DNA from 2 places in the Microbispora sp. ATCC PTA-5024 genome. Region 2 is predicted to be linked to the other one. Evidence: predicted binding sites of a transcription regulator. Region 2 holds the regulator's gene; the other holds the start of a gene.
The links. The regulator HrcA, encoded in region 2, represses chaperone genes, less so after heat shock. The targets are predictions, from matches to a motif close to TTGGCACTCTCNNNNNGAGAGTGCCAA.

Region 1 (15,148 bases), on a different contig from region 2:
GGGACCGGCCCTGCGAAGCCCCGGCAACCCTCCCGGTGACCGAACTCGTGCCTCACGAGGCCGGCCGGGACAGGTGCCAATTCCGGCTCGTGACCAGGGTGGTCACCGAGCGAAGATGAGGGAAAGGCCTCGCTTCATGGCGCACACGAACGCTTCCGACTTCGGCCCCGCCACCGGTCTGTCCTGCCGCGAGTGCGGCGCGATCTACGACCTCGGCCCGATCTTCGCCTGTGCCGAGTGTTTCGGCCCTCTCGAAGTGGCCTACGACTTCGGCGAGGTCCGCCGGGAGGACATCGAGTCCGGCCCCACGAACATCTGGCGCTACCGTTCGCTGCTCCCCGTCCCGCCGGACGTCGCGGCCAAGCCCAACCTGCAGCCCGGCTGGACCAAGCTCGTCAGGGCCGACCGCCTGGCCGCCGAGCTCGGCCTGCGGTCGCTGCACGTCAAGGACGACTCCGGCAACCCCACCCACTCCTTCAAGGACCGGGTGGTCGCGATCGCGCTGGAGGCAGCCCGCACGTTCGGCTTCCACACGCTGTCGTGCTCGTCCACCGGCAACCTCGCGGGCGCCGTGGGGGCCGCCGCCGCCCGCGCCGGGCTCGACTCCTGCGTGTTCATCCCCTCCGACCTCGAAGAGGCCAAGATCACCATGGCCTCGGTGTACGGCGGCCGGCTCGTCGGCATCGAGGGCACCTACGACGAGGTGAACCGCTTCTGCTCCGAGCTGATCGGCGACGAGCTGGGCGAGAAGTGGGGCTTCGTCAACGTCAACCTCCGGCCCTACTACGCCGAGGGCTCCAAGACGCTGGCGTACGAGATCGCCGAACAGCTCGGCTGGCGGCTGCCCGAGCAGATCGTCATCCCGGTGGCGTCCGGCTCCCAGCTCACCAAGGTCGACAAGGGCTTCCGCGAGCTGATCAGGCTCGGGCTGGTCGAGGACCGGCCGTACAAGATCTTCGGCGCGCAGGCCGAGGGGTGCTCGCCGGTCTCCCAGGCGTACAAGGCCGGGCAGGACGTCGTCCAGCCGGTCAAGCCGGACACCATCGCCAAGTCCCTCGCCATCGGCAACCCGGCCGACGGGCCGTACGTGCTGGACATCGCCCGGCGGACGGGCGGCGCCGTCGAGGACGTGACCGACCGCGAGGTGGTCGACGCGATCCGCCTGCTGGCCAGGACCGAGGGGATCTTCGCCGAGACCGCGGGCGGCGTGACCGTCGGCGTGCTGGCGAAGCTCGTCCGCGAGGGCCGCCTCGACCCCGAGGCCGAGACCGTGGTCCTCAACACCGGCGACGGGCTCAAGACGCTCGACGCGGTCGCCGAGCACGCCCGCCCGTCGGCCGTCATCCGGCCCTCGCTCGCGGCATTCCGTGCGGCTTTCGCCAACTGAATACGTTTCCTCAGACCCACCCGAAGCTAGAAAGCGAGCCAAAAATGAGCGTTTCCGTACGGATTCCGACGATTCTGCGTACGTACACCAACGGAGCCGCGGAGGTATCCGGGGACGGTGGAACGCTCCGGGAGGTCCTGCAGAAGCTCGACGCGGACTATCCGGGCATCGGCGGGCGCATCCTCGACGAGACGGGCAAGATCCGGCGTTTTGTCAACGTCTATGTCGGTGAAGAGGATGTCCGATTCGCCGAGGGCCTGGACACCCCCACACCTGACGGAGTGCACATCTCCATCATCCCCGCTGTCGCCGGCGGGTGAGCCTGGAGGTGCCCGGTGAGCACCTGACATGCGCTTCTATCGTTGTAGAAGTCAAACGGCCCTAAGCGAAATGGTGCAATTCTCAACTATCGAGCAGTAAAGTTAATATTCTCCGATCCTGCTATGAGCGAACGCCGCGTAGTAGTTTGCGGATTGACTCTGTTGTCCTACGCCTTGACACGGGTATGGTCGAAGACGATCGACGAAACCGGGGGCTTCTTGTGTGTGGTCCCCAGCCCAGCAAGAGGAGTCGGAAAGTGGCGCAGGGCACCGTCAAATGGTTTAACGCGGACAAGGGCTACGGCTTCATCGCGGTAGACGGTGGGAAGGATGTGTTCGTCCATTACTCGGCAATCATGATGGACGGCTACAAGGCCCTCGAGCAGGGCCAGCGGGTTGAGTTCGACATCACGCAGGGTCAGAAGGGCCCGCAGGCGGAGGCGGTCCGGGCCGTCTGATCCCGTCGAGGACTACACAGAAGGCCTGGCCCGCCCGTGCGGGCCGGGCCTTCGGCGTGTTTCCCGAGGTGGCGGACGTACCCGTCCAAGCTGGTCAGCAGGGCTTCCGCTTGCACTCGCAGGGGTAGAGTGCTAAATACATGTTTGGCACTCTGAGGTCGAGAGTGACAACAACCGGGATCGGGGCGATGGGGTCCGCGCAGGAGCGGGCCCATGCCGTCGCGGGCGTCGGCTCGGTCCGCTGCAAGCCACCCTGCTACTGGGAGGTCTAGCCTTATGGCAGCCAAGATGATCGCGTTTGACGAGGACGCCCGGCGCGGTCTCGAGCGCGGTATGAACCAGCTCGCCGACGCCGTCAAGGTGACCCTCGGCCCCAAGGGCCGCAACGTCGTGCTGGAGAAGAAGTGGGGCGCCCCCACGATCACCAACGACGGTGTCTCCATCGCGAAGGAGATCGAGCTCGAGGACCCGTGGGAGAAGATCGGGGCCGAGCTGGTCAAGGAGGTCGCGAAGAAGACCGACGACGTCGCCGGTGACGGCACCACCACGGCCACCGTGCTCGCCCAGGCGCTGGTGCGGGAGGGTCTGCGCAACGTGGCCGCCGGCGCCAACCCGATGGCCCTGAAGAAGGGCATCGAGGCCGCCGTCGAGCGCGTCAGCGAGGAGCTCTCCAAGCTCGCCAAGGACGTGGAGACCAAGGAGCAGATCGCCTCCACCGCCTCCATCTCCGCCGCCGACACCGAGATCGGCTCGCTCATCGCCGAGGCGATGGACAAGGTCGGCAAGGAAGGCGTCATCACCGTCGAGGAGAGCAACACCTTCGGCCTGGAGCTTGAGCTCACCGAGGGCATGCGCTTCGACAAGGGCTACGTCTCGGGCTACTTCGTCACCGACCCCGAGCGCATGGAGGCGGTCTTCGAGGACCCCTACATCCTCATCGTCAACTCGAAGGTCTCCGCGAACAAGGACCTGCTGCCGCTGCTCGACAAGGTCGTGCAGTCCGGCAAGCCGCTGGTCATCATCGCGGAGGACGTCGAGGGCGAGGCCCTGGCCACCCTGGTCGTCAACAAGATCCGCGGCCTGTTCAAGTCCGTGGCCGTCAAGGCCCCCGGCTTCGGCGACCGCCGCAAGGCCATGCTGGGCGACATCGCCACCCTGACCGGTGGCCAGGTCATCTCCGAGGAGGTCGGTCTCAAGCTCGAGAACGCCACCCTCGACCTGCTCGGCCGCGCCCGCAAGGTCGTCATCACCAAGGACGAGACCACGATCGTCGACGGCGCCGGTGACGCCGAGCAGATCGCCGGTCGCGTGAACGAGATCCGCGCCGAGATCGAGCGCACCGACTCCGACTACGACCGCGAGAAGCTCCAGGAGCGCCTCGCCAAGCTGGCCGGCGGCGTCGCCGTCATCAAGGCCGGCGCGGCGACCGAGGTCGAGCTGAAGGAGCGCAAGCACCGCATCGAGGACGCCGTCCGCAACGCGAAGGCCGCGGTCGAGGAGGGCATCGTCCCCGGCGGTGGCGTGGCCCTGCTGCAGGCGGGCGCCAACGCGTTCGACAAGCTCGAGGTGAACGGCGACGAGGCGACCGGTGCGGCGATCGTCCGCAAGGCGCTCGAGGAGCCGCTGAAGCAGATCGCCGTCAACGCCGGCCTCGAGGGCGGCGTCGTGGTGGAGAAGGTCCGCAACCTGCCCGCGGGCGAAGGCCTCAACGCCGCCACCGGCGAGTACGTCAACATGTTCGAGTCGGGCATCATCGACCCGGCCAAGGTGACCCGCTCGGCGCTGCAGAACGCGGCGTCCATCGCGGCGCTGTTCCTCACCACCGAGGCCGTCATCGCCGAGAAGCCCGAGAAGGAGAAGGCCCCCGCCATGCCCGGCGGCGGCGACATGGACTTCTAGTCCGCGCGCCGTAGGCCCTCCGCGCCGCGAGGCGCACAGGCGAACAGGTGGAAGGGGTCGCTCCGGTCGTCCGGGGCGGCCCCTTCTCCGTTCCTGGGTGAGCGCTACCGGGGGACGGGGCCGTTGAGCTTGCCGCCGTGGCCCTCGACCACCATGCAGGTGACCGAACGGCTGCGGGCCCAGGCCGACTGGCTCGGCGGGTAGAGCACGAAGCTCCTCAGCCGGTCGAGCATCGGGCTGTCGGCGAGCATGCGGTTGAGGCGCTTCTCGCACTGCTCGGACGCCTGGTTGCCCGCGGCCTCCCTGCCGGGCCACGCCTTCACCGGGAGGTCGAACTGGGTGATCACCTCGGCGTCGTGGGCCTGGGTGCACGGCACCCCGGTCACGCTGGTGACCACGACGCCGTCGGCCACGCCGTTCACGCAGTCGCCGGGGCGCAGGGCGGTGCTGGCGACGGAGCCTCCGCCGGTGATCGTGCCGTTCGCGTCCAGCTGGGCCGACGTGAGCACCGCGACCAGGGCGACCGCGACGATCAGCGCCACCCAGACGCCCGACAGGACCAGGCCCGCGACGGCGAGGCCTCGACCGCGCTCCCCGCGCCTGCGGATCTGCCTGAGCGCGATCACGCCGAAGACGACCGACAGCAGGACGCCGCCGATGATCCCGAACACGAGCGACGTGACGGCGAACCCGTTCATCCGGGGTCGCGGCGGGACCTGTCCGTACGGCGGATAGGGCATGCCGTACGGCGCGCCGTAGGGATCGGCGGGCGGCCCGGCGTAGGGTCCCGCGGGCGGCGTGCCGTACGGCCCGGCGGGCGGCGCCGCGTACGGCCCGGCGGGCGGGGTGCCGTAGGGGCCTGCCGGAGGTCCGGGATAGGCGCCGGCGTACGGCCCCGCGGTCGGCGCGCCGTAGGGATCGGCGGGCGGTCCGGCGTACGGCCCTGCCGGCGGCGCGGCGTAGGGGTTGGGCGGCGCGGACGGATCGCCGTAGGGGCCGGCTCCCGGGTGGGGAGCGCCGTACGGCCCCGGTGGGGGAGGAGAGGCGTCGGGGGTCACGTGACCACATAGTGGCCCTTGTGGTGTTTCGTCCGCAACGCGACTATTCCCGCTCGGGTACCCGCCTCACAGGCTGCCGCCGCGCACGGCGATGCGGGCGAGCAGGGACGGCGCGACGCGTCCGGTGGCGTCCGTCAGGGAACGGCCAGCTCCGCGGGCAGGTCGCGGGCGTGGAGGACGGTGAGCGAGGTGACGGCCCGGGTGAGGACCACGTAGAGGCGGGCCGGCCCGCGGTCCTCGGCGGCGACGATGTCGGCGGGCTCGGCGACGATCACGTGGTCGTACTCCAGGCCCTTGGCGAGCGTGGCGGGCACGACGAGCACCCGGTCCTCACCGGTCGAGTCGGGGCCGAGGACCGTGTGCGGGACGCCCTCCAGCGCCGCCGAGACGGCCGGCACCGCCGCGTCCGCCACGATGACGCCGATCGACCCCTCGCGCCCGATAGCCTGCCGTACGGCCTCGGGGACGGCGGCGACGGCGTCCGGGACCGGCCGTACGGACAGGGACCCGGCGCCGGGACGCAGCGACCGCGGGGCGGCGAGGTCGGGCGCGACCGAGGGGAGCAGTCGCGCCGCGAAGTCGAGGACCTCCCGTGGCACGCGGAAGCCCAGCGTCAGCTCGGTCACCTCGCCGGACGGCTGGCCGAGGTGGTCGAGCACGGTCTTCCACGAGCGGGCCGACCAAGGCGTGGTGCCCTGGGCCAGGTCCCCCAGCACGGTGGCCGAGCCGTTGCGGCAGCGGCGGCCGAGCGCCCGCAACTGCATGGCCGACAGGTCCTGGGCCTCGTCGACGACCAGGTGCCCGTGGGAGGGCGTGCGCTCGATGAGGTCGGCGATCTCGTCGAGCAGGGCGGCGTCCGCGGCCGTCCACTTCGCCGTGCGGTGCGATTTGTACGGCTTGCGCCACAGGATCAGCTCCTGCTCCTCGGCCGACAGGTCCGAGCGGGCGGCCCGGGCGAGGAAGCCGGCGTCCGACAGCAGGCGGAACAGGACCTGCTCGGGCGTGAGCCTCGGCCAGACCGCGTCGAGGAGGGCCTTCACCGGCTTCGACCGGGCCACCGCGTCCTGCACGCGGTCGTCGGGCGACTCGCCGCGCCGCTCCATCTGGACGAGCACGGCGTGGGCGAGGCGCTGGGCCAGGGTGGCGCGCCCCGGGCCGTACCTGGTCGTGCCCCGCAGCCCGGCGACGATCTCGCGGACCTCGTGGTCGGCCACCCGGTAGCGGTTGATGCCCTTGGTGAACAGCACGCCCTCCTCGGGCTTGGTCACGTGGAGCCACAGGGCGCGCCTGACCACCTCGGCCATCCGGGCGTCGCCCTTGACCGCCGCCACCGCCGGGTCCTCGGGGTGGGCGTGCTCGCCGAGGATGCCGGTGACCGTCGTCTGGTCGACCCTGACCTCGCCGAGCGCGGGCAGAACCGAGGAGATGTAGGCGAGGAAGGCCCGGTTGGGCCCGACGATCATCACACCGGCCCGGGAGAGCCTCTCCCGGTGGGTGAACAGCAGGTAGGCGGCGCGGTGGAGGCCGACGGCCGTCTTCCCGGTGCCGGGGGCGCCCTGCACGCAGACCGTGACGCCGAGGTCGGCCCGGACGATCTCGTCCTGGTCGGGCTGGATGGTCGCGACGATGTCGCGCATCGGCCCGGTGCGCGGCCGTTCGATCTCCTCGGTGAGCAGCCGGCTCGGCCCGAGCCGCCGCCCGTCGAGCGGCTCGTCCTCGTACGCCGTGAGCTCGCCGCCCTTGTAGCCGAACCGGCGGCGCAGCGCCACGCCCATGGGGTCGGCCGGGCCGGCCTGGTAGAACGCGCGGGAGACGGGCGCCCGCCAGTCGATGACGAGCGGCCGGCTGCTCTCGTCGTGCACGTGGCGGCGGCCGACGTAGATCGTGTCGGGCAGGTCGTCGGCGGCCGAGCGGTCGAGCCGGCCGAAGAACAGCGGGGTGTCGGGGTGGTCGGCCAGGGCGGCGACCCGCTGGTCGAGCAGGGACTGGAGGATCTGCTGGGAGACCCAGTCGCCGGCGGCGTCCGCGGACAGCGAGCGGGCGTGCTCGCGCATGGCTTTCAGCGCGGCGCGGGAGGCCGCGAGGTGGGCGCGCTCGGCGTCGAGCACATGTCCAGGCATGCGGAAACTCCTCCGGAGGGCAGCGGGAAAGACAAGAGCTTAGCGACGGCCACCGGATGCCGAAACGGATTTTCCGTGCGTGTCGCCGTCCGGCGGCGCGGGTATCTGTACCCGGGTGACGCGCACCTGGGTTCCGCCCGTGATCCCGGCCGTGGCCTGTCTTCTGCTGGCCGCCCTGTGGGGCATGTCGGTGTTCGACGGGTGGGGCCAGGAGGCGTTCTGCCCGGGTGCGCCCTCCTCGTGGGAGTGCGCCGACCGCCTGACCATGGTGATCATGGTGTCGGGGCTGGTCGCGCTGGCCGCCGTGGCCGTGACGGCGACCGCCTGGCTGGCCCGGAGGGAGTCCCTGTTCGGCACGGCCGTGCTGTTATGGCTGGCCGCGGTGGGCGTCCTGTTCGTCGGCGGCGTCGTCGCCCAGTAGGTCGTACGGCTCCACGTGGATGATCCATGCCCAATAAGATGGGCAAATTTGGTGAAATTTCGGGACATTGGGGTATAGCCGCCATCACGGCTCTGTGATGCGGGGGTAATGCTCCGAGGGGGTGGTGCGGGTGAACCGGCCCAACGGCATCTCCTGGGTCTAGGGGAGTGTCCACAGGACACGTCCATGGCCAGGACCTGTACAGGACCGCCCGGCGAGGCTCATCTCGCCGGGTTCTCCTCGCCGACGTCGTCGGCGTCGATGATGTGGTAGGCGTACCCCTGCTCCGCCAGGAACCGCTGCCGGTGCGCGGCGAACTCCTGGTCGACCGTGTCGCGGCTGACCAGGGAGTAGAACCGCGCGCCGCCGCCGTCGGCCTTCGGCCGCAGCACGCGGCCGAGCCGCTGCGCCTCCTCCTGCCGTGACCCGAAGGTGCCCGACACCTGGATGGCCACGGCGGCCTCGGGGAGGTCGATGGAGAAGTTGGCCACCTTCGACACCACGAGGACCTGGATCTCCCGGTCGCGGAACGCCTGGAACAGCCGTTCCCGCTCGCGCACCCGGGTCTCGCCCTTGATCACCGGCGCGTTCAGATGCTCGCCGATCTCGTCGAGCTGGTCGATGTACTGGCCGATGACCAGCACCTGCTCGCCGGCGTGCCGCCGTACGAGGGCCTCGGCGACGCGGACCTTCGACGGCGTGGTGGAGCAGAACCGGTAGCGCTCGTCGGGCTCGGCCATGGCGTAGGCGAGCCGCTCGTCCTCGCTGAGCGTGACCCGGACCTCAACACAGTCGGCGGGGGCGATCCAGCCCTGGTTCTCCATCTCCTTCCACGGCGCGTCGTACCGCTTGGGGCCGATGAGGGAGAACACGTCGCCCTCGCGGCCGTCCTCGCGGACCAGCGTCGCGGTGAGGCCGACGCGGCGGCGCGCCTGCAGGTCGGCCGTCATGCGGAAGATCGGCGCGGGCAGCAGGTGGACCTCGTCGTAGACGACGAGCCCCCAGTCGCGGGCGTCGAACAGCTCCAGGTGGCGGTAGACGCCCTGCCGCCGGGTCGTCATCACCTGGTAGGTGGCGATGGTGACCGGCCGGATCTCCTTCTTGGTGCCCGTGTACTCGCCGATCTCGTCCTCGGTCAGGGACGTGCGGCGGAGCAGCTCCTGCTTCCACTGATGGGCCGAGACCGTGTTGGTCACCAGGATGAGCGTGGTGGCCTGGGCGTGCGCCATGGCCGCCGCCCCGACGATCGTCTTGCCCGCCCCGCAGGGCAGCACGACCACGCCCGACCCGCCGTGCCAGAACGCGTCGGCCGCGTCCTTCTGGTACGGCCGCAGGGCCCAGCCGTCCTCGCGCAGCTCGATCGGGTGGTGCTCGCCGTCGACGTAGCCCGCGAGGTCCTCGGCGGGCCAGCCCAGCTTGAGCAGCGTCTGCTTGATGTTGCCGCGCTCGGAGGGGTGGACGGCGACGGCGTCGGCGGAGAAGCGCTCGCCGAGCAGCGGCTGCACCTTCTTGGAGCGCAGCACCTCCTCCAGCACCGCGCGGTCGGTGGTGGTGAGGATCAGCCCCTGGATGGGGTGCTTCTCCAGCCGCAGCCGCCCGTAGCGGGACATCGTCTCGGCGATGTCCACCAGCAGCGCGTGCGGCACCGGATAGCGGCTGAAGCCGATCAGCGCGTCGATGACCTGCTCGGCGTCGTGCCCGGCCGCGCGGGCGTTCCACAGCGCGAGCGGGGTGACCCGGTAGGTGTGGACGTGCTCCGGGGCGCGCTCGAGCTCGGCGAAGGGCGCGATGGCCTTGCGGCACGCGCCGGCCTTCTCGTGGTCGACCTCCAGCAGCAGCGTCTTGTCCGACTGAACGATCAGCGGCCCGTCATTCAATGCCCACTCCCTCGTACGGCTATCGCTAATCAAACAAGAGATCGAGCCGAATCAGTCCCCGTTTCACCGAGCCGGGTCAGCCGGTGTACTGCGCGACGCCGGTGATGCGGTGCAGCGCGAAGCGGTGGACGGTGGCCCGGGTCTCGTCGTACGCCGTAAGGTAGCCGCCCTCCATCCGGGCCGGTTCGAGGATGCGGCTGGTGGCGTGGCCCTGGGAGTCGAGATAGCCGATCCAGACCCGCGCCCCCTCGCGGATCGCCTCCTGCAGGGCCTGGATGGTGGCGGTCGCCGGGGAGCGGGGGACCTGCCCGTCCGGGGCGTCCGACGGCCGGCGGCGGGTCCGGTGGGCCTCGTCGCCCGCCCTGATCGCCCGTACGGCGGCGGCCACGACCTCCGGGTCGGGACCGCTCACATTGTGCGCCCGAGGGAGGATCTGGCCCTCGGTTCGCCGGGCGTCGGCCCGCGCGACGACGACGTCCCCCTCCAGCGACTCGGCGACCGGGGCGTAGCCCATCGCGCGCAGCGAGTCGACGAGGGCCGCGCGGGACGTCTTCGACGCCAGGACGGTGGGCGCGAGCCGCCGCAGCCGCAGCAGCCCGGCCCGCTTGTCCGCGAGCACCTCGTCGAGCAGCGCCGGGTCGTCGCAGCGCACGTACGCCGAGGCCGTGCCGACGCGGATGCGGCCGTGCCGGCGGGCCACGTCGGTCACCAGGTAGCTCAGCGGCTGGGGGACCGGGGTGGCCGAGTGCTTCTCCAGCATGGCGAGCACCTCGTCGGCCGACTGCCCGGCGTCGAGCGCGCGCCGGATCGACTGCTCGCCGAACCGGTAGACGGTCGCCCCGCCCTTCGACTCGACGTCGGCGGCGAGGGCCAGCCAGCGGCCGAGGTCGCCGGTGAGCGGGCCCGGCGCGACGGCCGTGAGGTCGGCCTGGAGCAGCACGTGGTCGACGGGCTCGGGCAGCAGCGGCGCCAGCAGCGCGGCGGCGACACCGGCGGCGTGTCCGGAGGCGTCAGCGGCGGCGGTCCCGGCGCCGATCACGGCCCTGCCATGGCCGGCGAGCACGCCGAGACCGGTGACGCCGATGTGCTCGGCCTCCCGCAGCGCGAACTCGGCGAGCCGGTCGCGCATCGCGGCCCGCCGCCGGGGCTGCTCCCAGGCGAGCCGGGCAAGCACGGACTCCGGCGTCGGCGCCACCCCGGGGCCCGCCGCGGCGAGCACGGCCATCGTCCTGGTCCTGACCTGGGCGGCGCCCGGCCTGCGAAGGTCGGGGTGGAGGGCGTTCAGCGGGCGGTCGCGCTCGTCGCGCCCCCCGATCAGGCCGGGCACGCGGTCCATCCCGGCCCAGGCGGAGGCGAGCAGGGCCCAGCGGTCCTCGGCGGCCTTGACCCGCCAGCCGTCGTACCCGCCGGTCGGCAGCCACTCCCCGTCGCCCGCCGCGACCAGCCCGGCCGCCAGGCACACCTCGGCGACCAGCCCCGCCGCCCACTCGGGCAGGTCGAGCAGCTGCGCCGTCCGCTTGAGGTCCCGTACGGCGAGGCCGCCGGCGCGCAGCACGCCCGGCGGGTCGACGCTCCACAGCTCGCACAGCTCCTCGACGGTGCGGACGAACGCGAACGCCTGCCCGGCCGCGGTGCGGTCGGCCCGGTCCTGGTCGCGGACGGGGCCCTCGAGATCGGGCGGGCGGGGGGACAGGTCGCGGTGGACACGGCCGCCGCGCAGGAACAGGCCGACCTCGCGGGGGAGGGCGACCGTCTCCTCGCCGGTGGCGCCCAGCAGCGCCCGGGCGAGGAGCTGCTCGACCGGCGACTGGGCGGCCGCGGCGGGGACCTCCCTGCGGGCGTTCGGCAGGCGGCCGCTCGGCGGCCCCCAGGCCAGCTCCTCCAGCGCCGCCCGCGCCTGCGGCGACACCTCGCCCACCAGGCGGCCCACGGCGTCGTGGTCGGCCAGCAGCGCGGCCAGCCGCTCGCGGGGGGCGCGGTCGCCGGCCGGGCCGGAGCCGTCGGCGTGGACGTCGGCGAGGATCGCTTCCAGGTGCTCGGGCGGGTGGTGGCGGAACACCTCGGCCGCCGGGGGCCCGAGCGCGGCTGGAGGTTCGAGGGCCTCGGCGACCCCGGGCGCGGGCAGCAGGGCGTCGTCGCCGCGCTCGTCCGGGTGGTCGTACACGAGGCCGCGGGTGCGGAGCCGGTCGAGGGCCTCGTCGAGGGCGGCGTCGAGCGCCTCCGCGCCGGGCGCGTCCGCGCAGGCCCGGGCCAGCGGCGACCGCAGCGCCTCGCGGGTGGCCGGGCCCGGCTGCAGCGCCAGCGTCTCCAGCACGGCAAGGGTGAACCGGTCAAGCCGGTCGAGGGCGCGGCCGACGGCCGACGGGCTGCCCGCGCGGGCCGCGAGCCCCTCGATGTGGGCGGGGACGGGCGTGACGAGCTCGGGCCGCGCCGCCACGAGCGCCCGCAGTCGCTCGTCAGAGCGGCCGCGCAGCCACTCGCTGAACTCCGTGCCCATCATCGTTTCCATCGTATGGCCCGGTTCGCCCCGGCCACCCGGAGCGCGGCGGAGATGTCGACGGCGGGCGGGCGAATGGATCGCCGTATGCGAAGGGGCTTACTCCCTACGGATGGGTCCACGGGGCCCCTCTGTGGGCATAACCTACATCCATCACCTTCACGACAGTCTGAACGAGGTCACCCCTGTGCCGAGTGGCAAGGTCAAGTGGTACGACGCCGACAAGGGTTTCGGCTTCCTCACCCGCGACGACGGCGGTGAGGTGTTCGTGCATTCCTCGGCGCTGCCGAAGGGCGCGGAGGCGCTCAAGCCCGGGCAGAAGGTCGAGTTCGGTGTGGCCGAGGGACGCCGCGGTCAGCAGGCCCTGTCGGTCCGGATCCTCGAGCAGCCGCCCACGCTGGCCAAGGCGGCCAGGCCCAAGGCCAAGCGGAAGAAGCCGGACGAGATGGTCGTCATCGTCGAGGATCTGATCAAGCTGCTGGACGACATCTCCACCTCGTACCAGAAGGGCAAGCACCCGGACGTGGCGCACGCCAAGAAGATCGCCACCGTGCTCCGGGCCGTCGCCGACGACCTCGACGGCTGACGCCGCCCGGGCCCCGGCGGGACGCCCTCAGGAGGGCGCCGCCTCCAGCCGGCGGCGGCGCAGGGCGAGCAGCCAGCCGAAGGAGACCGCGAGCCCGGCCGACACCACGGCGAACGCGGCCGGGCCGCCGACGTACAGGGACATGACGAGGCCGAGCAGGCCGCCGAGCACCCAGGCGATCTGCAGGAGGGTCTCCACGACCCCGAACGTGGACGAGCGGACCTCCTCGCCGATCTCGCGCTGCACGATCGCGTCGAGCGCGAGCTTGCCGAGCCCCTGGGCGAACGCGCCGACGAGGGACACGACCGCGGCCGTCCAGATGTCGAACAGGAACGCGGCGGCGATCGTGGTCACCGTCGCCACGGCGAGCGTCGCCAGGACCGTCAGGTGGGGCGAGCGCGAGCGGGTCCAGGAGCCGACGGCGGCGCCCCCGAGGCCGCCCACGCCGGCCGCGGCCGCCAGCAGCCCCAGCGACAGCTTCTGGTCCATGCCCCGCAGGTGGCCGTCCTGGACGAGGAACAGCAGGAAGAACACGAGGAAGCCGCTCTGGACGCGTACGGCGGCGTTGGCGGTCATCGCCTCGGTCACCACCCGGCCCATCGTGACCATGGTGCGCCACCGGGACGCCGGCTCCTCGTCCTCGTCCGCGGCCTCCAGATCGGGCGCGTCCACGTGCCGCGGCAGCCGTACGGCGAAGACCCCGGCGAGGAGGAACAGCGGCATGGTGAGGCGCAGCACCCAGTCAGGGCCGATCAGAGCGGTGAGCCCGGAGGAGGCGCCCGCCCCGGCCCCGGCGGCGACCAGGGCGAACAGCGCGACCCGGGAGTTGGCCGTGACCAGCGGGATGTCGGCCGGCAGCACGCTCGGCATGATCGCCGCGCGGGAGACGTTGTAGGCCTTCGACAGCACGAGCACGGCCAGGGCGGACGGGAACAGCGTGACGGCGTCCGAGGAGTGCACGGCCCCGGCCATCCCCCAGCACAGCAGCCCCCGGGCCAGCAGCGTTCCGGCCATGATGTAGCGGCGGCCCGAGCGCAGGTGGTCGAGCACCGGCCCCACGAACGGCGCCACCACGGCGAACGGCACCATGGTGATCAACAGGTAGAGGGCCACCTGGCCGCGCGCCTGCCCCACCGGAAGGCGGAACAGCAGCGCCCCGGCGAGCGCGACCGTGATGAGCGCGTCACCGGCCGAGTGTGCGGCCGTCAGCTCGATCAGCCGGCCGAGCCCGGTGCGACCCGCTCCATGCGCGTGCGTCAGACGGCGGGTCGCCCGCCCGGGCGCCGCCACGGCATGGATAACGCTCGTCCAAATATTCGCCATAGGAGCCGACAGTCCTTCCAGCATTCCCCATCGAGCCGGTGCGGTCCGCTCGCGGCGTGGGTGAAAATGGAGTGTGAGTCGTACCCGAATCCGTAGCACTCCAGTCGACCCGGCCTGTGCGGCGGCGGTCGACCTTGCCCGGCAGGCCGCCGAGGAGATCGCTCGCCCCGGCGAGGTGGGGGAGCACCTCGGCTTCGACAACGAGGGCGACCGGGTCGTGACCCACTACTTCGAGTGCCTGGACCGGGCCTACCGGGGCTGGCGCTGGGCCGTCACCGTCACCCGCGCCTCCCGCGCCCGCAACGTCACGGTGAGCGAGACGGTGCTGCTGCCGGGCTCCGGCGCGCTGCTCGCCCCCCGCTGGGTGCCCTGGAACGAGCGCCTGCGCCCCGGCGACCTCGGAGTGGGCGACCTGCTGCCCGCGGAGGCCGACGACGACCGGCTCGTGCCCGGATACGCCGCGACGGACGAGGAGGTCGACCGCCAGATGGTCGTCGAGCTCGGGCTCGGCCGGGCCCGCGTGCTGTCGGCCTTCGGCCGCGACCTCGCCGTGCGCCGCTGGCACTCCGGCGACTCCGGCCCGCACACCCCGATCGCGAACGCCGCGCCGGCGCAGTGCTCCACCTGCGGCTTCTACTGGCCGCTCGCGGGGGCGCTCGGGCTCGGCTTCGGGGTCTGCACCAACGAGTACGCCCCCGACGACGGCAGGGTCGTCGCCGCCGACCACGGCTGCGGCGCGCACTCCGAGGCGACCACGGTCCCCTCGATGGTCGTGGACGCCCCTCCGCCGATCCTCGACGACCTGGGCTACGACCTGTTCGAGGCCGGCTCGGCCGACGAGGCCGGGTCCGAGCCTCTCGGCCAGTCCTGACGGAGACGAGGTCGATGTTCGACACCGATCGCCTGCGCGAGACGGTCCTCACGGCGTGGACGGCTTCGCCCGCCCGTTTCCGCGAGGACGCGAACGCGGAGGAGGACTTCGCGCTCGGCGGCTACCGCGACCGGCTGGTCGTGGAGCTCGCCCAGAACGCGGCGGACGCCGCCCTGCGCGCCGGCGTGCCCGGGCGGCTGCGCCTGACGCTCGCCGGCGGCGTGCTGCTCGCGGCCAACACCGGCGCCCCTCTCGACGCGGCCGGCGTCGAAGGGCTGAGCACGCTGCGCGTCTCGGGCAAGAAGGGCGAGACGGGCGCGGCGGGCCGGTT
Region 2 (14,022 bases):
AGCCGCTCGCCGGCCTCCACCGCGGGGCGGGTGAGGATGATCCGGTTGACCCGCTTGTTCTGCAGGGCCTTCACGGCCTTGGCCATGGCGAGGTAGGTCTTGCCGGTGCCCGCCGGGCCGATGCCGAAGACGATGGTGTGCCGGTCGATCGCGTCGACGTACCGCTTCTGGTTGAGGGTCTTGGGACGGATCGTGCGGCCGCGGGCCGACAGGATGTCCAGCGAGAGGACCTCGGCCGGACGGTCGCCGCCGGTCATCCGCAGCATCGAGATGCTGCGCTCCACGGCGTCGGGGGTGAGCTCGGCGCCCGAGCCGACCAGCTCGACCAGCTCCTCGAACAGGCGCACGACGACGCCGCTCTCCTCAGGGCTGCCCGTGATGGTGATCTCGTTGCCGCGAACGTGGATGTCGGCGTCGAAGGCGTTCTCGATGACCCGGAGAAGCTCGTCACGCGAGCCGAGGAGGCTGACCATGGACTGCCCCTCGGGGATGACTACCTTGGCCTGGGTCCTGTGGGTGTGTACTGACTCGGACATGGGCGGCCGTTACGGCCCTGATCGCCTCCCTTTGATTCCCTCTAATGCTAGCCGCTCAGCCCGGAGGCCAGGTGAGGCTCCGGCCGCCGATGACGTGCGCGTGGACGTGGAAGACGGTCTGCCCCGCCCCGGGGCCCGTGTTGAGGACCACCCGGTATCCCGTGTCCGCCACACCCTCCTGCACGGCCACCGCGTGGCAGGCCTTGAGCAGGTCGTCGGCGAGGCCGTCGTCGGCCGCCGCGAGGGCGGCCGCGTTCTCGTGGTGGGCCTTCGGCACGACGAGGACGTGGGTGGGGGCCTGCGGGTTGATGTCGCGGAAGGCCAGCGCCCGGCCGGCCTCCAGGACGATGTCCGCGGGCACCTCCTTGGCCACGATCTTGCAGAACAGGCAGTCGGTCACGTGCGAAAGACTAGCCGTTGCCGATCGGTGATGACGGTAAAGATCCCGCGGGCTAATGTGAGTGTGCGACACTGCACCAGAAACCACCCCTAGTGCCGGGCGAGGACACCACTGGGTCATGCCCCCTAATGATTCGGAAGAACGTAAACCCCCCGGGAATGACGAGCGTCCTATTGATGTGACCACCGAGACCCTCGTGGCCGACAGGTCGTTGGGGACGGTGCCCGTCGGGTGGGATGCCGACATGGCCGTGACGGCGCTCTACAGCGCCCACTATCGGTCATTGGTGCGTCTCGCGGTGCTGCTGGTGCGCGATGTGGCCAGCGCGGAGGAAGTCGTTCAGGACGCGTTCGTCGCCATTCACGGCGCCTGGCGCAGGCTGAGGGACACCGACAAGGCACTGGCCTACCTTCGCCAGTCGGTCGTCAACCGATCCCGTTCGGTGCTGCGTCATCGCGCGGTCGTCGAGAAGTACGCGCCGAAGGGGCTGCCGGACGCGCCGAGCGCCGAGAACGGCGCCATCGGCGAGCTGGAGCGGTCGGCCGTCATCGAGGCGCTGCGCAGCCTGCCCACCCGGCAGCGCGAGGCGCTGGTGCTGCGATACTACGGCGACCTGTCCGAGGCCGAGATCGCGCACGCGATGGGGATCAGCAAGGGCGCGGTGAAGAGTCACACGGCCCGCGGCATGGCCGCACTACGCATGGCACTGGAGCAGTTCTCATGACCTTCCCGCCCGACGACGAGTACGGCGACCTGCTGCGCCGTGCCTTGCGCGCGGAGGCGGACTCGGTCGTGCCGTCTCCCGAAGGATTGGAGATCATCCGCACGCGCATCGAGAACCGGGGACTGCGCGGCCTGCGGAACGTGATGTGGTGGCGCGTCGGCGCCTCCGTGGCCGGGGCCGTCCTGGTCGCGGGCACGGTCGTCATGCTCGTCCCCGACCTGCGCACCCAGGTGGCCGAGTCCACCGGCATCTCGCAGGTGGGAGCCGACGGCAACCAGCAGCCCGACACCTCCTCGATCCAGCGTCCCCCGGCGCCCGGGGCGACGCACCAGATCGTCGTCCCCACCACCGGGGCGACGCACGGGACTCAGCACCCGACGCCGCCCCCCACGCACAGGGCCGGGGCGAGCCCCAAGCCCACACCGAGCAGGTCCGACCCCTGCGCCACGCCCGCCCCGAGCGCCGGGGTGGTCGAGCCGGAGACGACGAACGGCCCCTCCTGCGCGCCCGCGCAGACCCCGCCGCCGTCGTCCCAGCCGCCCACGTCCACCGCGACCCCGTCGGCTCCGGCGAGCGCGACCGTCACGCCGACGCCCTCGCCGTCCCCGACGGCGAGCGACTCGGTGGCGCCCGACGCGGCCTCCACGCCTGCGTCCTAGAGACCGCCGGGCGCGACCGTCACGCCGACGCCCTCGCCGTCCCCGCCGAGCCCTGCCGGTCTGCGGGGTGTGGGCTACCAGCGGCCGCAGCGGGCCAGAAGCACGGCCGCGGCTGCGACGCCCGCGGTCGAGGTCCGCAGCACGGTCGGCCCCAGCAGGGCCGGTACGGCTCCCGCGTCCCGGAAGCCCGCGATCTCGTCGTCGGCGATCCCGCCCTCGGGGCCGACCACGACGACGACGTCCCCCGGCTCGCCGGCCTTCGGCGGCGTGAGCCCGCTGAGCGGCTCGGCGGCCTCCTCGTGCAGGACGACGGCGAGCGCGGCGCCGGAGATCAGCTCCCGCACCCGGGCCGTGCCGGCCTGCTCGGTCACCTCCGGCAGGTGGAAGCGGCGGGCCTGCTTGGCGGCCTCCCGGGCGGCGCTCCGCCAGCGGGCGAGCGACTTGGCCGCCCGGTCGCCCTTCCACTGCGTCACGCAGCGCGCCGCGGCCCACGGGACGATCACGTCCACCCCGGCCTCGGTCATCATCTCGACCGCGAGCTCGCCCCGCTCGCCCTTGGGCAGCCCCTGCACCACCACCAGGCGCGGCCGCGGGGCCTCCACCTCGTAGCGGCGCAGCACCCGGGCCGTCAGGGCGTCCCTGCCGGCGGTCGCCACCTCGCACTCGGCGACCCGGCCCGCGCCGTCCGTCAGGTCGACGCGCTCGCCGGGCCGCAGCCGCCGGACGGCCGCCGCGTGCCGGCCCTCCGGGCCGTCGAGGACGACCGGATCGGCCGCGAGGGCGGCCGCGCCGGCCAGGAACACGGGAACGCTCATGACTTCTCCTCACCCGGGCCCGCCGGCCCGGGGCCCGCGCGTGGGTCAGCGGCCGTTGAAGGCGTCGCGGAGCCGCGAGAAGAAGCCCTGCTGGCCGGGGGAGAACTTCCCGGGCGGGCGCTCCTCCCCGCGCAGCTTGGCGAGCTCCTTGAGCAGCTCCTCCTGCGGCGGGTCGAGCTTGGTCGGCGTCTCGACGTTCACGTGGATGAGCAGGTCGCCCCGGCCGTTCTCGTTGAGGCGCTGGACGCCCTTGCCGTACAGGGGGATGACCTGGCCGGCCTGCGTGCCCGGGCGCACGTCGATGTCCTCGGGCCCGTCGAGCGTCTCGATCGAGATCGAGGTGCCCAGGGCGGCCGCCGTCATCGGGATGTGCACGGTGCAGTGGAGGTCGTCGCCGCGCCGCTCGAAGATCGCGTGGGGCCGCTCGACGATCTCGAGGAACAGGTCCCCCGGAGGGCCGCCGCCGGGGCCGATCTCGCCCTCGCCCGCGAGCTGGATGTGGGTGCCGTCCTCGACTCCGGCCGGGATCCGCACCTTGATCGTGCGGCGGGTCCTGACCCGGCCCTCGCCGGAGCACTCCATGCAGGGGTGGCGGATGACGCTGCCGTACCCGCCGCACTGGGGGCACGGCCGGGAGGTCATGACCTGGCCGAGGAACGAGCGGGTGACCTGGGAGACCTCGCCGCGGCCGTGGCACATGTCGCAGGTGTCGGGGTGGGTGCCGGCGGCGGCCCCGGAACCCTGGCAGACCTCGCACAGGACGGCGGTGTCCACGACGATCTCCCGCGTGGTGCCGAACGCGGCCTCCGACAGGTCGAGCTCGACCCGGATGGTGGCGTTGCGCCCCCGCCGCGCGCGGGAGCGCGGGCCGCGGGCCGTCCCGGCCGAGCCGAAGAAGGCGTCCATGATGTCGCTGAACGGGAAGCCCGCGCCGAACCCGCCGGCCCCGGCGCCCGCGCCGCCGCCGAAGGGGTCGGCCCCGAGGTCGTACATCCGGCGCTTGCTCGCGTCGGACAGCACCTCGTACGCCTGGGTGATCTCCTTGAACCGCTCCTGGGTCTCCGGGTCGGGGTTGACGTCCGGGTGCAGCTCCCGGGCGAGGCGGCGGTACGCCTTCTTGATCTCTTCCTGGCTCGCGTCGCGACGCACGCCGAGAGTCGCGTAGTAGTCGTTGGACACTTATGACCCCGCCAGGATCTGGCCGACGTAACGCGCCACCGCGCGGACCGCACCCATCGTCACCGGATAGTCCATTCGTGTCGGGCCCAGCACTCCGAGCCGGGCCAGTTCCTTGTCGCCCGAACCGTACCCCGCGGCGACGATGGACGTGCCGCGGAGGCCGCTGTAGGGGTTCTCCGAGCCGATCCTTACGGTGAGCTCGGACATGCCGTGGGTCTCTCCCAGCAGGCGGATGAGCACGACCTGCTCCTCCAGCGCCTCGAGCACGTCGCGCAGCCCCACGCTGAAGTCGGCGGCCGCGAGGTTGGCCGTGCCGCCGAAGACGATCTTCTCCTCGTGCCGCTCGACGAGCGTCTCCAGCAGGACGGACAGGATCGTCGCGGCCACCTGCCGGTCCTCCGGCGGCAGCCGGTCGGGGACGTCGGCCACGGTCTCCGGCACGCTGGACAGGCCGCAGCCGTCCAGGCAGCCGTTGAGGATGCCGCGCAGGTTCGCGATGCGCTCGTCGCCCACCTCCTCGGGCAGGTCGACGACGCGCTGCTCGACCCGGCCGGTGTTGGTGATCAGCACGAGCATCACCCGGCGGGCCGCCAGCGGGACGATCTCCACGTGGCGCACCGACGACCTGGTCAGCGAGGGGTACTGCACGACCGCGACCTGGCGGGTGAGCTGCGCGAGCAGCCGCACGGTCCGCATGACGATCTCGTCGAGATCCACGGCCCCGGCCAGGAAGGTCTCGATCGCCCGCCGCTCCGCGCCCGACATCGGCTTGATCTGGGAGAGCCGGTCGACGAACAGGCGGTACCCCTTGTCGGTCGGCACCCGGCCCGCGCTGGTGTGGGGCTGGGCGATGTACCCCTGCTCCTCCAGCGCCGCCATGTCGTTGCGGATGGTGGCGGGCGAGACGCCGAGGTTGTGCCTGTCGGCGAGGGCCTTGGAGCCCACCGGCTCGTTGGTGGACACGTAGTCCTCGACGATGGCGCGCAGAACGGCGAGCTTGCGGTCGTCGAGCAAGGTGTCACCTCCTGTGCTTGGGAAACACAAAGCCTGGCACTCTGTGTTCCCGAGTGCCAAGTCTACGGCTACCACCCCGCAGCGTGCGATAACACGATGGGCAGCCGGGGCAAGCGGACTGCAAATCCCCTACAAGTGACATACGCGAAGCTTCCGCCCATGAGCGAGAACTTCCCCCAGGGGCCCGCCGACGCCACCGTCCGGCTGCCGCGGGACGCGACCCCCGGGCAGCAGTACGGGCCCACCCCCGCTTTCCCGCCGTCGTACGGCCCGTACGGCGGGTACGGCCCTCCGCAGGCGTCCGGTCCCGTACGCCCCCGGCTTCTGTGGATCTTCCTGGCCTGGGCGCTGTTCGTCGTCCTGGTGGTCGCCGGCGTCGGCGGCCTCGCGGGCGGGATCTTCTCCACGATCGACGACACCGCACCGTCCACGACGTTCGCGAGCGGCCAGACCGTGAGCGTCGCGCTCGACCCGCACGACAAGCCGGCGATCTACGCCGCGGCCGACCAGCCGACCAACGTGCAGTGCCAGGTGGGGGACGGCCAGGACCCGTCCGTCACGCTGACCAAGCCCGCTGCGTCCCAGACCGTCTCGGTGAACGGCACGACGTGGGAGCTGCTGTTCGACGTCGGTGTGCCGAAGGCCGCGACGTACCAGGTGACCTGCGAGGGCGAGGGCGTCAGGTTCGGCGTGGGCAAGCAGTTCGCGGCCAACGCCGGCAAGATCGTGGGGGGCGCGGTCGCGTTCCTGGCGCTGCCCGTGGTCGGCTTCCTGTCGGCCGTCGTCGTCACCGTCGTGGTGCTCGTCCGGCGGGCCGGGGCACGGCGCCGCGGCGCCGCCTGACCGCCCGCGGCGCGGCCTCCGATTTGCTAGCGTTCCCGGCATGTATGGGCGGGACGTGCTTTCCGGCGACTGGCGGCGGCCCCGGCGAGGGCAGATCCCGGAGGTCCCCGCGGAGCCCGACCTCGTCGTCGAGGACGCGGAGGGCCGGTTCTGCGGGGCGGTCGTGGCCTGCGACAAGGAGGCCGTGACGCTGGAGGACAGGTTCGGGCGGCGGCGGATCTTCCCGCTCACGCCCGCCGGGTTCCTCCTGGAGGGCCGGCCGGTGACCCTCGTACGGCCGGCCGCGGGCCCCAGGGGCCCCCTGCGCAGCGCGTCCGGCTCCATCGCGGTCGAGGGCCTGCGGGCCCAGGTCGCCAAGGGCAGCCGGATCTATGTCGAGGGCGTCCACGACGCCTCGCTCGTGGAGCGGATCTGGGGGCACGACCTGCGGGTCGAGGGCGTCGTGGTCGAGTACCTGGAGGGCGTCGACGACCTGCCCGCCATCGTCGCGGAGTTCGCCCCCGAGCCCGGGAGGCGGCTCGGCGTGCTCGTCGACCACCTCGTCCCCGGTTCGAAGGAGAGCCGCATCGCCGCCCAGGTGTCCGGCGACCACGTGCTCGTCGTCGGCCACCCGTTCGTGGACGTCTGGCAGGCCGTGAAGCCGTCCGCTCTCGGCATCCCGTCCTGGCCGGACGTGCCGCGCGGGGTGCCCTGGAAGGAGGGCGTGATCGCCGCGCTGGGCTGGCGGATGGACCCCCAGGAGGCGTGGCGGCACATCCTGGGCCGTGTCCGGACCTACGCCGACCTGGAGCCCGAGCTGCTCGGCCGGGTCGAGGAGCTCATCGACTTCGTCACCGACCCGGTCTCCTAGCCCGGGCTAGAAGGTCAGGTCCCGGACCAGGGCGTCGGCGAGGAGCCGGCCGCGCAGCGTGAGGACGGCCCGGCCCGCCTTGAACGCCTCGACCTCCAGCAGCCCGTCCGCCAGAGCCCGGGCGCAGGCCGTACGGGCGCGCGGCTGCAGGTCCGCCAGCGGGAAGCCGCTCTCCAGGCGCAGCTCCAGCATGACCCGCTCCACCTCCCGGTCCGCCGCGGACAGCTCCTCCCGGGCGTGCCCCGGGGAGGCACCGCCGGCCAGGCGGGCGGCGTAGGCGGCCGGGTGCTTGACGTTCCACCACCGCGTGCCGCCGACGTGGCTGTGCGCGCCGGGCCCCGCGCCCCACCAGTCGCCGCCCGTCCAGTAGAGCAGGTTGTGGCGGCAGCGGGCCTCCTCGTCGAGCGCCCAGTTGGAGATCTCGTACCAGCCCATCCCCGCGGCCGTCAGCATCTCCTCCGCGATGAGGTAGCGGTCGGCCGCCACGTCGTCGTCCGGCATCGGCAGCTCGCCGCGGCGGATCCGCGCCGCGAGGCGGGTGCCGTCCTCGACGATCAGCGAGTACGCCGAGACGTGGTCGGGCCCGGCGGCGAGGGCGGCCGTCAGCGAGGCCCGCCAGTCGTCGTCGGTCTCCCCCGGCGTGCCGTAGATCAGGTCGAGGTTGACGTGCTCGAACCCGGCCTCACGTGCCTCCCGTACGGCCTGCGCGGGGCGGCCGGGGGTGTGCCGCCGGTCGAGGACCGCGAGCACGTGACCGGCGGCGCTCTGCATGCCGAAGCTCATCCGGGTGAAGCCGCCCTCCCGCAGTTCCTTGAGGTAGGCGTGGTCCACGGACTCGGGGTTGGCCTCGGTCGTCACCTCGGCGTCCGGGCGCACGCCGAACTCCTCCCCGATGGCGTCGAGGATCCGCACGAGGTCGGCGGCGGGCAGCAGCGTCGGCGTGCCGCCCCCGAAGAACACGGTCTCGACGGGCGGGGCGGCGTCGCCCAGCACGCGGCGGGCCAGCCGCACCTCCTCGATCACCGTCGCGGCGTAGTCGCGCCGGTCCGCGCCGGGGCCCAGCTCGGAAGAGGTGTAGGTGTTGAAGTCGCAGTAGCCGCAGCGGGTCGCGCAGTACGGCACGTGCACGTAGAAGCCGAACGGGCGCGAGCCGAGCCCGTCGAGCGCGCCGGGCGGCAGCTCGCCGGAGGCCGGGACGGGGTCGCCGTCGGGAAGAACGGAAGGCACGTCTCCCAGTCTGCCGTCACTCCGGCGCTGCCATCGACGCCCCGATCATCGGGGTCCGTCTCCGGCTCGGGGCGGGGCGCCGGTTCCCACCGGAAGACTCGGGGGGCGAATGCCGGAGACCGTACGCCTCCATCAGGGAAGTACCAACCCATCCATCTTTGAGGCACTCACCCCATATCGCACGATATGGCGTGCCGGTCATTTTAATGCGCGCCCGCTCCGCCGCCGCGCACCGCCATCACAAATCATCGCCCTCGTGAGGCCAGTCGCCGTGCACGCCCGAGAGTGGGGTTCTCGCAGCGCCCAGGGAAAGGGTTTCGGTCTTTCCTGCTGCAACTCAAGGCTGCGCCAGGGGCTTTTATCGGCCGATCGCGAGGGGATCAACGTGGCCGGGCACATCGATCTTCAAGGGTTGTCGGGGGTAATCATGCGTGACGGCGAACGGTCGAACGACGAGGCGAGCGAGCTGACGCGCCGCCGGTTCATCCAGTTCTCCGGCCTGGCGGGCACCGGCGTGCTCGCGGGCGCGGGCATCCTCTCCGGTGCCGGGCACGCGCTGGCCGCGTCCTCAGCGGGCAAAGGGCCAGACCCCAAGGAGTGCGGCAAGACCACCGACTCGGACTCTCTCTGGCAGCGCAGCCAGAAGTGTCACAGCAACAACACCTGCCGGCAGAACCATGCCGACTACGTGGTGATGGCCGGCAACCAGAGCAAGAAGAACTACGTCAACTACATTCTCGTCCCCACCGAGCGGATCTACGGCATCGAATGTTCCTGGATCTGCGGCAGCAGCGCACCGAATTATTGGAGTGCCGCCGACTATTACGCCACCCAGCCTCCCACCGTCGTTCCCGCCCCTGTGGGACTGGGAATCAATTCGAAGCAGGCCAGAGATTTCAACCAGCTGCACATCCACATGGCGCGGGCGCGAGGGGAGTCCTCGCATGACCTCGCCGCCCAGGACAACCTGGCCGCCAGAACCGTGGCCAACTGGGCGGACTCGCGCGTGTCGATCCGGGGTCTCAGCCAGAATCTCGGGCTCATCCCGCACACCTACCGGGTGCTCATCTGGCCCGGGTTCGGCCACGACAATCTCTTCGCCATGCTCAGGACCATGCTGAGGACCTCTCTCGGGCACGGAGGGACCACGGCCCAGGCGCAGGCGCTCATGCAGTATCAGACGTTGATCGTGATACCTCGGCCCGCCGGAGGCTATTACATCGTCAACAGCGAGAAGGTGCTGAGAGACCCTAACAACCCCAAGCTGACCGGAACCGACACCTGCGACCCGTTGCTCCTCATGCATCCGTGAGCCCCGGCAGCGGTTGTCCACGACCGCTTGCAGGACGACGCCGGCCCGCACGATCGCGGTGGCGCGCCCTCCGGGCACGCGCCGGGCCGACCGCGGTGAGCCTCTCCTCGGCCTGCCGGCCACCCGGGCGTGCCATTGACGCCCCGATGACCGGGGTCTACGATCACGGCAATTTACAGGAAACTTTCCTATAAGAATTGCCTGGGAGGCCGGCGTGCTCATGAGAAGGACCCTCGCCGTGGCGGTCGCCGCCACCTTGGCGGCAGGGCTGGCTCCGGCGGCGGCCCAGGCCCACCCCGCCGCCGAGGACCGCTACAAGCGGGTGGCCTACTTCGTCCAGTGGGGCATCTACGGGCGCAACTTCCACGTCAAGGACGTGGAGACGAGCGGCGAGGCCGCGAAGCTGACCCATCTCAACTACGCCTTCGGGTTCGTGGGCCCCGAAGGCACCTGCTACTCCGCCGACCCCTGGGCCGACTGGCAGCGCGGCGTGTCCGCCGAGGAGAGCGTCGACGGCGTCGCCGACGCCGTCGACCAGCCGCTCAAGGGAAACCTCAACCAGCTCAAGAAGCTCAAGGCGAAGCACCCGGGCCTGAAGGTTTTGGTCTCGCTCGGCGGCTGGACCGGCTCTAAGTACTTCTCCGACGCCGTTCTCACCCCCGAGTCCCGGGCCAGGCTCGCCGCCTCGTGCGTCGACCTGTGGCTCAAGGGCGACCTGCCGGGCCTGCCCGCCGGCGCCGGGGCGGGCGTGTTCGACGGCATCGACCTCGACTGGGAGTGGCCCGGCTCCTCGGGCAACGACGGCAACGTCATCCGGCCCGAGGACAGGCGCAACTACACGCTCTTCCTGGCCGAGCTGCGCCGTCAGATGCGGGCCTTCGACAGGAACACCCAGCTCACCGCGTTCCTCCCGGCCGCCGCCGCCAAGATCGACGCCGGTTTCGAGGTCGCCAAGGTCTTCGACCAGCTCGACTTCGCCACGGTCCAGGGCTACGACCTGCACGGTCCGTGGGAGAACCGCACGGGCCACCAGTCCAATCTGCTCACCGACCCCCGCGACCCCAACCCGGTCCGCTACAGCGTCGACCAGACCGTGCGCGACTTCATCAGCCGCGGCGCCCCCGCGCGCAAGATCGTGGTCGGCGTCCCCGCGTACGGCCAGGGCTGGACCGGCGTGACCTCCACCGGCAACGGCCTGTACGCCCCGGCCACCGGCCCCGCCCCCGGCACCTGGGCCCCGGGCAGCGACGACTACAAGAACCTCGTGAACAAGCCGGGCAAGCGCTACCGCGACCTGCGCACCGGCACCCTATGGCTCTACGACGGCACCGAGTTCTGGTCGTACGACGACCCTGCCGTGCTGCTGGAGAAGGCCGCCTACATCCGGCTCAAGGGCCTCGGCGGCTCCATGATCTGGTCGATCGACCAGGACGACGCCAAGGGCTCCCTCACCTCGGCGCTGTACTCCGTCCTGCGCTGACGGCCACGAGGTCCCGCGCTGACTGACGGCCGCGAAGTCCTGCGCTGACGGCCACGAGCGGAAGGGGGCCGGATCTCCTGGGTGGTCCGGCCTCCTTCCCCGCGGGGCGTACCGCGATCAGCCGAGGACGCGCCGCGCGACGCGGTCCCACTTGTCGGAGTGGCCGGGCAGGGCGAGCAGGCGCCGCATCAGGTCCTTGTCCCCGTGGTAGGCCCGGAACGCCTCGCCGATCGTCACACTGGCCGAGGGCCGCTCCAGCACCTCGACCCCGTCGCCCGCGCCCAGGTCCCCCTGTTCGACCACGCGGAAGTACGCCCCTGTGCGCCCGGCCGCGGTGAAGCGCTTGACCCAGCCGCGCTCGTCGAGCCAGTTGCGGAACACCACACACGGGACCCGCGGCGCGGTCACCTCCAGCAGGGCCGTGCCGACCCGCCACTTCTCACCGAGGAGCGTGTTCGTGAGGTCGGCGCCGGCGGTCGTGAGGTTCTCCCCGAACTGGCCGTCCCGCAGGGACCGGCCCATCTGGGGCTCCCACCAGTCGTAGTCCTCCCGGGCGTACGCGTAGACCGCCTGGTCGGGGTGGCCGTGGTTGGCGACGTCGGCTCGCTCGTCGCCCGCCAGCCCGTTCTCCCGCACGGCGACCCGCCCCTCGACGGGCCGCTTGTCGATGGCCGTGCGCTCCAGGTCTCCGGCCCACTCGGCATCCCGCGCCATGCCCACATTGACGGAGAGAATCCTCATGGGCAGAAGGTAACCGAACGACAAGTTTTGGTGCTAATGGATTAAGGGGCGCTACTTCTTCCCCTTGTCGGCGGAGGGCGCCTCGGTGGAGAGGGCGGCGACGAAGGCCTCCTGGGGGACCTCCACCCGGCCAACCATCTTCATCCGCTTCTTGCCCTCCTTCTGCTTCTCCAGCAGCTTGCGCTTACGGCTGATGTCACCGCCGTAGCACTTGGCGAGGACGTCCTTGCGCATGGCCCGGATGTTCTCGCGGGCGATCACGCGGGCCCCGATGGCGGCCTGAATGGGCACCTCGAACTGCTGCCGCGGGATGAGCTCCTTGAGCTTCTTGGCCATCTCCACGCCGTACGAGTAGGCCTTGTCGCGGTGGACGATCGCGCTGAACGCGTCGACCGTCTCGCCCTGGAGCAGGATGTCCACCTTCACCAGGTCGGCGTCCTGCTCGCCGGACGGCTCGTAGTCGAGCGACGCGTATCCGCGGGTCTTCGACTTGAGCTGGTCGAAGAAGTCGAAGATGATCTCGCCGAGCGGGAGCGTGTAGCGGATCTCGACCCGGTCCTCCGACAGGTAGTCCATGCCCTGGAGCTGGCCGCGGCGGCCCTGGCACAGCTCCATGATCGCGCCGATGAACTCGGCCGGCGCCAGCACGGTCGCCTTGACCATCGGCTCGTAGATCTCCGCGATCTTGCCGGCGGGGAACTCGGACGGGTTGGTGACGACGACCTCGCGCCCGTCCTCCATCACCACGCGGTAGATGACGTTCGGCGAGGTCGAGATCAGCGACAGGTTGAACTCGCGCTCCAGCCGCTCGCGCACGATCTCCATGTGCAGCAGGCCGAGGAAGCCGCAGCGGAAGCCGAAGCCGAGCGCGGCCGACGTCTCGGGCTCGTAGACGAGCGCCGCGTCGTTGAGCCGCAGCTTGTCGAGCGCCTCGCGCAGCTCCGGGTAGTCGTCGCCGTCGATCGGGTAGAGCCCCGAGTAGACCATCGGCTTGGGGTGCTCGTAGCCGCCCAGCGGCTCGGCCGCGGGCTTGGCCGCATTGGTGACCGTGTCGCCGACGCGCGACTGGCGCACGTCCTTCACGCCGGTGATCAGGTAGCCCACCTCGCCGACCCCGAGGCCCCGATCGGACGGCATGGGCTCGGGCGAGATGACGCCGATCTCCAGCAGCTCGTGCTGCGCTGCGGTGGACATCATCAGCACGCGCTCGCGCTTGGACAGGTGTCCGTCGACCACCCGGACGTACGTCACGACGCCCCGGTAGGTGTCGTACACGGAGTCGAAGATCAGCGCCCGGGCGGGGACGTCGGCGTTCCCGACGGGCGCCGGGACGTGCTCCACCACGTGGTCGAGCAGTTCCCTGACGCCCTCACCGGTCTTGCCGGACACCCGCATCACGTCGCCCGGGTCGCAGCCGATCAGCCCCGCGATCTCCTCGGCGTACTTGTCGGGCTGCGCCGCCGGCAGGTCGATCTTGTTCAGGACCGGGATGATGTGCAGGTCGGCGTTCATGGCCAGGTAGAGGTTGGCCAGCGTCTGCGCCTCGATGCCCTGCGCCGCGTCCACGAGGAGGATCGCGCCCTCGCACGCCTCGAGCGACCGCGACACCTCGTAGGTGAAGTCGACGTGGCCGGGCGTGTCGATCATGTTGAGGACGTGGCCGTTCCACGGGAGCCGCACGGCCTGCGACTTGATCGTGATGCCGCGCTCCCGCTCGATGTCCATGCGGTCGAGGTACTGCGCGCGCATGGACCTCTCGTCCACCACGCCGGTGAGCTGGAGCATCCGGTCGGCGAGGGTGGACTTGCCATGGTCGATGTGCGCGATGATGCAGAAGTTGCGGATCAACGCGGGGTCGGTCTGGCCAGGCTGAGTGCGCACCGAGGTCCGTTTCGACAAAGTTGGGGTGTGACTGCCGGTCGGGCGGGCCGCCTCGCCGCGCTCGGCGGGCCCTCCCGTCAAGGGCTGGCGGACCAGCCACCCTCCATGGTGGCATGTCCGGATGCTTGCCTTGAACACGAGGCGCGTCCTGCGGTGGGCCGCGCCGGTCGCCGCCGTGCCCATTGTGCTGCTGCTCGCCGCGGCCGTCGCCCTGCGCGTCCAGTACACCGGCTCACCCGCCGCGTGGACGGGGACCACCGGGCACGACGCGCTCTGGATGGGGCACGCGTGGGTCGACGGCCGCCGCACGGCCGCGGACGTCGACGCCCTCGCCGTACGGATCCGGGCGAGCGGGATCAAG

Region 1: groL (chaperonin GroEL) is a predicted target of HrcA. The motif match lies at 2,310-2,336, and genes of this name have one in related genera.

Annotation. Positions count from the first base shown of each region.
Region 1 covers NZ_KI866527.1:505,807-520,954, reverse strand. The annotation lists SAM riboswitch class I at 1-122, shown strand, start outside; gene thrC (threonine synthase) at 137-1,387, shown strand; gene MPTA5024_RS36860 (MoaD/ThiS family protein) at 1,432-1,707, shown strand; gene MPTA5024_RS36855 (cold-shock protein) at 1,965-2,165, shown strand; gene groL (chaperonin GroEL) at 2,442-4,064, shown strand; gene MPTA5024_RS36845 (DUF4190 domain-containing protein) at 4,169-5,122, opposite strand; gene MPTA5024_RS36840 (HelD family protein) at 5,257-7,242, opposite strand; gene MPTA5024_RS36835 (hypothetical protein) at 7,358-7,663, shown strand; gene MPTA5024_RS36830 (DNA repair helicase XPB) at 7,885-9,540, opposite strand; gene MPTA5024_RS36825 (helicase-associated domain-containing protein) at 9,617-12,040, opposite strand; gene MPTA5024_RS36820 (cold-shock protein) at 12,225-12,623, shown strand; gene MPTA5024_RS36815 (MFS transporter) at 12,651-13,913, opposite strand; gene MPTA5024_RS36810 (DUF3027 domain-containing protein) at 14,020-14,817, shown strand; gene MPTA5024_RS36805 (sacsin N-terminal ATP-binding-like domain-containing protein) at 14,832-15,148, shown strand, end outside.
Region 2 covers NZ_KI866522.1:2,498,354-2,512,375, forward strand. The annotation lists gene MPTA5024_RS11330 (PhoH family protein) at 1-536, opposite strand, end outside; gene MPTA5024_RS11335 (HIT domain-containing protein) at 592-936, opposite strand; gene MPTA5024_RS11340 (SigE family RNA polymerase sigma factor) at 1,181-1,660, shown strand; gene MPTA5024_RS11345 (hypothetical protein) at 1,657-2,319, shown strand; gene MPTA5024_RS11350 (16S rRNA (uracil(1498)-N(3))-methyltransferase) at 2,394-3,134, opposite strand; gene dnaJ (molecular chaperone DnaJ) at 3,180-4,313, opposite strand; gene hrcA (heat-inducible transcriptional repressor HrcA) at 4,314-5,327, opposite strand; gene MPTA5024_RS11365 (hypothetical protein) at 5,487-6,170, shown strand; gene MPTA5024_RS11370 (DUF3097 domain-containing protein) at 6,211-7,020, shown strand; gene hemW (radical SAM family heme chaperone HemW) at 7,027-8,247, opposite strand; gene MPTA5024_RS11380 (CDP-diacylglycerol diphosphatase) at 8,633-9,559, shown strand; gene MPTA5024_RS11385 (glycoside hydrolase family 18 protein) at 9,780-11,039, shown strand; gene MPTA5024_RS11390 (MOSC domain-containing protein) at 11,157-11,780, opposite strand; gene lepA (translation elongation factor 4) at 11,832-13,661, opposite strand; gene MPTA5024_RS11400 (hypothetical protein) at 13,783-14,022, shown strand, end outside.